3 linked regions of the Paraglaciecola sp. L3A3 genome follow. The protein of the gene in region 3 interacts with the protein of the main gene of each other region in a pairwise test. Links are inferred from orthologs where the notes say so. Each region holds a gene or a part of one and is shown on either strand. Other genes may lie near its edges.

Evidence for each region.
Region 1: the proteins of ftsB (region 3) and GQR87_RS17915 interact in binary tests that used the Escherichia coli proteins (3 or more experiments, as listed by UniProt). The link is inferred for Paraglaciecola sp. L3A3 from one-to-one orthologs.
Region 2: the proteins of ftsB (region 3) and ftsL interact in binary tests that used the Escherichia coli proteins (3 or more experiments, as listed by UniProt). The link is inferred for Paraglaciecola sp. L3A3 from one-to-one orthologs.

What each region holds. Positions count from the first base shown.
Region 1 is NZ_CP047023.1:4,307,766-4,310,926, reverse strand. The notes cover bases 1-2,999. They hold GQR87_RS17915 (cell division protein FtsQ/DivIB), read left to right. Parts: upstream 1-1,120; coding sequence 1,121-1,879; downstream 1,880-2,999. Other genes in these bases: ftsA (cell division protein FtsA), read left to right, coding at 1,923-2,999; GQR87_RS17920 (D-alanine--D-alanine ligase), read left to right, coding at 174-1,124; murC (UDP-N-acetylmuramate--L-alanine ligase), read left to right, coding at 1-177. Outside these bases: more of ftsA, read left to right, coding at 3,000-3,152. UniProt on the Escherichia coli protein: Essential cell division protein. May link together the upstream cell division proteins, which are predominantly cytoplasmic, with the downstream cell division proteins, which are predominantly periplasmic. May control correct divisome assembly.
Region 2 is NZ_CP047023.1:4,320,324-4,323,484, forward strand. What follows is about bases 120-3,118. They hold ftsL (cell division protein FtsL), read right to left. Parts: upstream 1,780-3,118; coding sequence 1,459-1,779; downstream 120-1,458. Other genes in these bases: GQR87_RS17960 (penicillin-binding protein 2), read right to left, coding at 120-1,462; rsmH (16S rRNA (cytosine(1402)-N(4))-methyltransferase RsmH), read right to left, coding at 1,776-2,711; mraZ (division/cell wall cluster transcriptional repressor MraZ), read right to left, coding at 2,711-3,118. Outside these bases: more of GQR87_RS17960, read right to left, coding at 1-119; more of mraZ, read right to left, coding at 3,119-3,161. UniProt on the Escherichia coli protein: Essential cell division protein. May link together the upstream cell division proteins, which are predominantly cytoplasmic, with the downstream cell division proteins, which are predominantly periplasmic.
Region 3 is NZ_CP047023.1:857,037-860,096, forward strand. The notes cover bases 39-2,936. They hold ftsB (cell division protein FtsB), read left to right. Parts: upstream 39-1,297; coding sequence 1,298-1,576; downstream 1,577-2,936. Other genes in these bases: gnd (decarboxylating NADP(+)-dependent phosphogluconate dehydrogenase), read right to left, coding at 39-913; ispD (2-C-methyl-D-erythritol 4-phosphate cytidylyltransferase), read left to right, coding at 1,581-2,297; ispF (2-C-methyl-D-erythritol 2,4-cyclodiphosphate synthase), read left to right, coding at 2,294-2,779; truD (tRNA pseudouridine(13) synthase TruD), read left to right, coding at 2,782-2,936. In the rest of the region: more of gnd, read right to left, coding at 1-38; more of truD, read left to right, coding at 2,937-3,060. UniProt on the Escherichia coli protein: Essential cell division protein. May link together the upstream cell division proteins, which are predominantly cytoplasmic, with the downstream cell division proteins, which are predominantly periplasmic.

The sequences.
Region 1 (3,161 bases), 3.5 Mb from region 3 along the record:
CAATTAGAACCGATTTATGTTTCTGATATTCATGAATTACCCAAATTATTAGCTAAAACCTTGAATGACCAAGATATAGTCTTGACCCAAGGCGCTGGGAATATTGGTCAAATAGCTAAGTTCTTACAAAAAACCGAATTAAAGCCCGATTTGTTAAGTAAAGGGCTAGAGCAATGATTGAGCTAAGCAATAAAACAGCCGCTGATTATGGCAAAGTAGCCGTTATGTTAGGGGGGACTTCTGCCGAACGTGAAGTGTCTCTCAACTCAGGTAAAGCTATGTTAGCAGGCTTGCAACAAATGGGGGTGAACGCTTATGCCTTTGATCCAGCAGAGCGTGCATTAACAGAGCTATTAACAGAAAAATTTGACCGTGTGGTCATTGCTTTGCATGGCCGTGGAGGAGAAGACGGATCCTTGCAAGGTGCATTACAATTACTTAATTTACCTTACACGGGGACCGGCGTTTTAGGCTCTGCTTTATGTATGGACAAGATCCGCAGTAAACAAATTTGGCAAAGTCTAGGTTTACCCACAGCAAATTACAAAATTGCTGATAAAAGAAGCTTTGATGCAGGATCATGCGGGGCTATAATGGCCAGCTTAGGGGAAGAAGTAATGGTTAAACCTGCGCAAGAGGGATCTAGCATAGGTATGGCCCGAGTGAAAAATGCGCTACAACTAGAAACTGCCATTCAAGACGCTTTTAAATATGATAATAAAGTTTTGATTGAGCAGTTCGTTCATGGTTCAGAATATACTGTCAGCATATTGAATGGCAATGCTTTGCCATCGATTAGTATGTCTACCCCACGCGAATTTTATGATTATGCAGCTAAATATCAGTCTGATAACACCCTGTACTCTTGTCCAAGTGATTTATCCGTAGAGGAAGAAAGCCATTTAGCTGAATTGGCTTTAGAAGCATTTGATGCGGTTGCGGGTTCTGGTTGGGGACGTGTCGACTTCATGCGTGATCAGTTAGGACGTTTTTATTTGTTAGAGGCAAATACAGCACCTGGGATGACTGAAAAAAGTTTAGTGCCAATGGCTGCAAAACAGGCTGGGTTCAGTTTCGCGGAGTTATCATTTGCAGTGCTTACGACTTCGGATCAAATAAGATGAGTGATTTGCCATCATTAGATAAGCCAAATAAAGGTCCTCAGTTTTATCTGGGACTTGTATTTTTTATCATAGTGATGGTGCTGTTGATTTTTGCAGGCTTAAAATTGCATGCTTGGTTAGAGGATGAACAACAAGCGCCTGTGCAAGAAATTTTTATTTCTGGAGACAGACATTTTATTGAAGATCAACAAATTGAAAATTTGGTTAGGCGCACGCAGCCAGGTAGTTTTTTTGAACTTGATGTGGAAGCAACCCATCAAATTGTCGAAGCAATGCCTTGGGTGTATCGAGCTTCAGTAAGGAAACGTTGGCCCAGCGGCTTGGAAATATATGTTGTAGAACAGAAACCTGCTGCGATATGGAATGGAGACATGTTGTTAAATCAGTATGGTGATTCATTTAATGCCCAACTAGATGAAGACGATCTAGTTATGAGTTCGCAGCTACCCAATTTGTTTGGGCCTGGAGGCAGTGAACAAACAGCCTTGCAAGGCTATAAAAATATGCAGTCTTTGTTAGATGTAACTGGGTTACATATTATAGAAATGTTTTTAAGTGAAAGATTTGCTTGGAATTTACAATTAAATAATGGCGTGAAGTTAAATTTAGGTCGCACTGAATTTATCGATAGATTGCAGAGGTTTGTGGATTTATTACCACTAATTTCAAAACAAAATAAACAAATTGATTACGTAGATTTACGTTATGACACTGGTTTGGCTGTAGGTTGGAAAACCTTAGATAAAGCCGCCTAACACTAAAATTAAAGAGAGTTATATACCGTGAGAATGAAGCAATATGTCTAAAGGTACAGAAAGAAAGCTGATAGTTGGCTTAGACATAGGCACCAGTGATGTAAAAGCTGTTGTAGGTGAATTGTTAGACGACAACTCTATTAGCATTGTTGGAGTAGGCACTCATTCATCCAAAGGTATGGATAAAGGCGGTGTGAACGACCTGAATATGGTGGTCAAATCTGTTAAGCGTGCTGTGCATGAAATGGAATTAATGGCTGATTGTAGTGTTTCATCAGTCTTTATGTCTATTTCTGGTCGACATGTTAAGTGCCAAAATGAAAGTGGCATGGTACCGATTAATAATCAGGAAGTGACCCAAGAAGATGTTGATAATGTAGTGCATGCTGCTCGTTCTGTGCCTATTGCAGCTGAGCGTCGTTTATTACACGTACTACCTCAAGAATTCACTATTGATGTGCAAGAAGGAATAAAAAATCCTATTGGTATGTCAGGCGTCAGAATGGAAGCCCAAGCGCATATTATTACTTGTGCTGATGATATGGCAAAAAATTTAGTCAAATGTGTTGAACGTTGTGACTTAGTCGCTGATCAGTTGATATTTTCAGCTCTAGCATCGAGTTATGCTGTGGTCACAGATGATGAAAAAGAATTAGGTGTGTGTGTGGTTGATATTGGTGGTGGCACCATAGATTTAGTGGTTTATACCGATGGGGCCATTCGTCATACGGCAGTGATCCCGGCTGCGGGTAATCAAATAACCAGTGATATAGCGAAAATATTTCGCACGCCAATTAGCCATGCCGAAGAAATAAAAATTAACTACGCCTGTGCTTTAAAAGACATGGTGAGTATGGAAGAAAGTATTGAAGTACATAGTGTTGGTGGTCGTCCTTCAAGAGCTATGTCGAGACATACTCTGGCTGAGGTAATTGAACCTCGATACCAAGAATTGTTTGAACTGGTACACGATGAAATTCGTAGCAGTGGTTTAGAAGAACAAATCGCCGCAGGTATTGTGTTAACAGGTGGGACCGCGAAAATGGAAGGGGCTGTAGAATTTGCTGAAGAAATTTTCCAAATGCCAGTTCGTGTCGGCGCACCATTGGCAATGAAAGGCTTATCAGAATATGTAGAAGACGCTAAGTTTGCTACTGCTGTAGGGTTATTACAGTACGGCAAAGAACACTTAGTTAATCAATTGAGTGCCAAAAACAAAACCAGCGATGGTGTTTGGCAAAGAATTAAAAGTTGGTTTAATAACGAGTTTTAATCACTCGTA
Region 2 (3,161 bases), 3.5 Mb from region 3 along the record:
TGCTTTCTCTGCTGATTACTCTTTCACTTTCTACAGGAGTATTAGGTTTGATAATACTCAGTGGGCGCTTAATTCCACCATCGCCTAAAATACTGTACATACGCGCCAATTGCAGTGCCGTGACTGAAATACCATAACCAAAAGATAAGGTAGATAATTCAAAATCTGACCAACGATTACGCTCATTAAATATACCGCTAATTTCGCCCATTAGATTTGCCCCGCTATCGCTCATCAAACCTACGTTGTAATACATATCAATCAAAAACTCTTTAGGCACAGACAAGGCTAATTTTGAGGTGCCCATATTACTCGACTTACGAATAATTTCTGTCAGATCAATTTTTCCGTAATTGCGGGAATCTCGAACGATATTGCCGCCTAAATGCATCCAACCTGGCGAGGTATCAATAATAGTATCCACTTCAGCAGAACCAAATTCTAATGCACTTAATACCGCTAAAGGTTTGACTGAAGAACCAGGTTCATAAGCATCGGTTACCGCACGATTACGCACCCTATGTGGCAAGGCACTAGATAAATTATTCGGGTTAAATGAAGGACTGTTAACTAAAGCTAGGATTTCACCCGTTTTAACACTCACAACTACAGCCGAACCAGACGCCGCGCGATAATATTGAACCGCCTGCTTTAATTCTTTGTAGGCAATCGCTTGAATCCTTTGATCAATAGTTAATTGAATATCAGTAGGCTTTTCCCCTTCGTTATATTCAATTAACTCAACCATACGGTTTTTGCCATCTTTACGAATAACTCGAGAGCCACGTGCTCCTGTGAGCAACTTGTTATATAGCTTTTCAACCCCTTCAATGCCAATATCGTCAACATTGGTAAAACCTACAATATGGGCTGAAACCTCACCACTGGGGTAGTATCTTCTCGACTCATTGCGTAAATGTACGCCCGATAACTTAAGTTGTTGTACATATTTGGCCATAGCAGGTGAAACTTGACGCTGAATATAAACAAAAGTGTCTTCAGGATCGCTGACCATATCTTTTAAAGACTCAACATCTTTACCTAATATTTGCGCTAATGCAGTCCAACGTTTTTCATTCGCCGCCAGCTTTGCAGCTAAATTAAACTCGGGATCTTTTTCCGCTTTTTTTTGTAATTCTTGTAAGGCATCCGCTATCGTTTCGGGGTTCGCCCACACAGCCTGTACTGGGACACTAACTGCCAACTGTTTGCCATTTCTATCTGTGATCAACCCTCTGTGCAAAGGATTATCTCGCTCACGCAAAGTTCGGTTATCACCACGTTTTATCAATAGATCCGGAGCAATAATTTGAATATATACCGCTCTAGCACCAAGTCCGACAAAAACTAAGATGATTGCGCCAATTACCACTAAAAACCGCCAACGCAATAACTCAGGCACACTATTAGTTTTAGCGTGAGTAATTGTTTTATTGCTTTTACGGTTAGTGATTCGGCTCATTTCATCCTCACCACAATTTCTTCACTTGGTGAAGGTCGATGCATATCCAGCTGCTTTTTAACTAAGTTTTCAATCCGGTTATGTTCAGCTAAAGCACTTTGTTCTAAAACCAAATTACGCCACTCAACATCCAGCCGATCTTGCTCTTGCATTAAGCGTTCTATCGCCATCGACATTTGACGATTATGGTGGGCACTCAGAATAACTAGCGCAGCACTAACTAGTACCGCTAGAAACAACAAAACCCGCACTGGATGGCGGGCTAAATCAGCAAGTATAAAACTGAGTAGGTTGAAGTTTGAAGTGGCCGTTTTCATAACTTCTCTGCGACTCTGAGCACCGAACTTCTGGCCCGTATATTATGTTGTAATTCTAAGGCTGAGGGTTTAATTGCTTTACCAATCGCTTTCATTGCTTTTGCCGCGTCAATCTCAGCTTGCATAATAGGCATGCCTGCAGGCACATTTAACCCTCGGCTTTGTTCCCGTATAAAGCGCTTCACTAATCTATCTTCTAATGAATGAAAACTAATAACAGCCAACCTGCCACTAGGCGCCAATGTATTCAGTGCTGCCTTAAGCCCGGTCTTTATTTCATCCAGTTCACTGTTTATATAAATACGAATGGCTTGAAAACTACGGGTAGCTGGATGTTTGAATTTATCTTTCACCGGCACAGCTTGATCGATAATTTCAGCTAACTGTAAAGTGTCGATAATTGGCGCAACTTGCCTAGTATTAACGATTGCATGAGCAATACGTTTACCAAATTTTTCTTCTCCAAATTCTTTAATAACTTGGGTGATATCTTGCTCTTCAGCTGTGGCTAACCACTGTGCAGCACTCAATCCTTTGCTGGTGTCCATGCGCATATCAAGAGGCCCTTTACGCATAAAACTAAAGCCTCTTTCTGCATCATCTAACTGTGGAGATGACACACCTAAATCCATTAATATACCGTCAATCTTACCTACAAGCCCTAATTCCTCTGCCACTTTATCTAAATCAGAAAACGCACTATGATGAATAGAAAAACGTGGATCCCCCGCAAAGGCTTCGGCAGCTTTAATAGCAGTAGGATCACGATCAATAGCAATCAGACGGCCTTGAGCAGATAGTTGACTCAAAATATGTTTAGAATGACCGCCACGACCAAAAGTGGCATCCATGTAGATGCCATCAGGTTTAATAGCTAAACCGTCGATAGATTCCTGTAACAAGACAGATAAATGTGAAAAAGTTGCATCCATTAAAGTGAGAAATCCTGCAGTCGTTCGGTTAGTTCAAAATCAGCTTCTTGTTCAGTCGCTACGTCTAAATCAATTTGTTTTTGCCAAATATCCGCATCCCAAATTTCAAATTTGTTAAACTGACCGACTAACATTATTTGTTTATCAAGTTTGGCATGTTGTCGTAGTGGAGAGCCTAATAAAAAGCGCCCGTTTTTATCCATTTCTCCCTCTGACGCATAACCCAACAATAAACGCTGCATACGACGTTCGTGGGGATTCATACTTGACAGACGACTTAATTTTAGTTCGATTTCTTCCCATTCAGGCAATGGGTAAAGCAGCAAACAAGGCTGTTGGGTATCTATGGTACAAACTAGTTGCCCCTGACAATCGTCCAGCAGGGATTGCCTATACCTTGTAGGTATAGTAACTCGCCCTTTAATATCTAGACTGATTGCGTTAGCGCCC
Region 3 (3,060 bases):
TAACTTTAGACGCTTGAACACGCTCATCTTTAAGTGCTGAAATACAACGAGCAAATACTGATTCTGCAATTAAAGTAAGTGGAACACCTAAATCAAGAGCAACAACACCAGTCCATTTGCCTGTGCCTTTTTGGCCAGCGGTATCTAGGATTTTTTCTACTAATGGACCACCATCTTCATCTTTATAAGCTAAGATGTCACGAGTGATTTCAACTAAATAGCTATCTAGTTCAGTAGTGTTCCACTCTTTAAATACTTCATGCATTTCATCTGCAGACATACCTAATACTTCTTTCATTATTTGGTATGCTTCACACAATAGTTGCATATCGCCATATTCGATACCGTTATGTACCATCTTAACAAAATGACCTGCGCCATTTTCGCCAACATAATCGCAACAAGGTGAACCGTCTTCTACTTTGGCTGAAATATCTTGAAAGATAGGCTTAACTGCTTGCCATGCTTCAAGTGATCCACCAGGCATGATTGATGGGCCTTTTAATGCGCCTTCTTCTCCACCTGAAACACCTGCACCAACAAAGTTAATACCTTTTTCTGCACAGTATTTTTCACGACGGATTGTGTCTGGGAAATGTGTATTACCACCATCAATGATGATATCGCCTTTATCTAATAAAGGTAAAAGTTGCTCAATTGTTGCATCAACTGGCGCACCAGATTTCACCATGATCATTATTTTTCTAGGAGTGGCGAGAGACTGCACCAACTCTTCAACTGAATACGCACCACGAATAGTTTCGCCTTTTGCGCGGCCATTAATAAAGTTTTCTACTTTATCGGTTGAACGATTATACGCCGTGACGGTATACCCTTTACTGGCCATGTTTAAAATTAGGTTTTCGCCCATAACAGCTAGGCCAATCAGCCCAATATCAGATAGAGTTTTCATAAAATTCCAATTTATAATTTTAATTTAAAGAGTGTTAAGTAACCGAAGTTATTTTATGCCCTTTGAAGACCGCACTCCCCAAAGCTCAAATTTCGGACTGTGAGCATTTTACTCACTATTGACTACGTTAACATCCCTGAATCAAATAAAAATAAGAATGCAATCGAATAAGAAATACTGATTTCTCTTTTACTGGTCATACAACTTCTTGTAAAGGCTATGTTTTTAACTGATTTATTTATCTTAAACTTAACCATTATTTAATCAGTCTATGTGGAATTACTCCAGATAAGGCGAAGAATCGATGACTTATGGTTATAACGCTTTTAAAGCCTGAAAAACCTCGGCATAATAAGTTCACTTAAAACTACTGGGAGGCTAAAAATGAAATGGGTTACAGCTATTTTAATTTGTCTATTCAGTATGTTGCAATATCGATTATGGTTTGGCAAAAATAGTGTGCCAGATTTTATGTTGAAAAAAGAACAAGTGGCCATTCAAGTTACACAAAACTCAAATCTTAAACAACGTAACAGTTTATTAAAAGCGGATATTCAAGATCTTAAAATGGGTCTGGATGCTGCTGAAGAAAAAGCTCGTAATGGTTTAGGTTTAATTAAACAAGGCGAGACGTTTTACCGTATTTTGCCGTCTGAACAATAATTTAATGTCATTTATTCCACAATATTCAATCATCATACCTGCAGCCGGTATCGGCAAACGTATGCAATCTGTGGTGCCGAAGCAATATTTACTACTTGCTGGAAAAACCATAATCGAACAAACCATTTCAGGTTTATTGGCTCATCCACAAATAAAACGTGTGGTTATCGTATTAAGCGCCAAAGATGAAACGTTCCACACATTGCCTGTGGCGAATGATCCCCGAGTTGAAACTACTATAGGGGGAAAAGAACGTTCAGACTCTGTGTTAGCTGGTTTACATTATTTATCTAACAGCCATGAAAAGTGGGTATTGGTGCATGATGCTGCTCGCCCTTGTTTACTACACAAAGATTTAACTCGTTTACTCAGGCTTGCAGAAAAAAGCGATCTAGGTGGAATTTTAGCTACGCCAGTGCGAGATACCATGAAACGAGCCAATGCAAATAATTTAGTTGCTCATACTGAACCTAGAGAAAACCTGTGGCATGCACTCACTCCTCAGTTTTTTATGTTGGAACAATTGAGAAACGCGTTAATTAAAGCGGCAGAAAATAACATTGTTATTACTGACGAGGCTTCGGCGATCGAGTATGTACAGCAAGGTGTGCACATAGTCGAGGGGTGTGCTTCCAATATAAAAGTCACTAAACCTGAAGATTTATTGTTAGCTGAATTTTATTTAACTCAAAGAACCCTTAGTCACAAGGACAAAAAATGACAATTCGTATTGGTCATGGTTATGACGTACATAAATTTGGCGGAACTGGTCCTATTTATATTGCTGGTACTCAAATAGAGCATGAACAAGGATTAATAGCACACTCAGACGGTGACGTGGCTTTACATGCGCTATGCGATGCAATGTTAGGCGCATTAGCTTTAGGAGATATAGGTAAACATTTTCCAGATACTGATCCTAATTTATCTGGTGTGGACAGTAGAGTATTGCTGAGACATGTATATCAATTAGTCACTCAACGGCATTACCAATTAGGCAATTTAGATCTGACTATTGTGGCTCAAACGCCTAAAATGGCACCTCATATTGAATCTATGCGTAAAATTATCGCCAGTGATTTAGATGCAAACATTGACCAAATCAATGTAAAAGCGACAACCACTGAAAAGCTTGGCTTTGCAGGTCGTAAAGAAGGCATAGCTACATATGCTGTGGTGCTTTTAACTAAGAGCGAAAGTTAACTTTGTTAAATACAGACCATTGGCTTCATCAATACCCTAGTTTATCTATTTCAGGCCAGCTTAAAGCGGTAGCCGAAGATTTCCAAGTGACCGAAATATTAGGCTATGAACCTATAGGTGAAGGTGAGCACATATATTTATGGGTAGAAAAAATAGGTCTAAATACTGCATATTTAGCTGAACAACTAGCTAAATTTTGCAAACTGCCATTACGGAATGTTACTTATGCAGGGCGCAAGGATAAATATGCTAAGACCCAACAATGGTTTAGTGTGCATGTA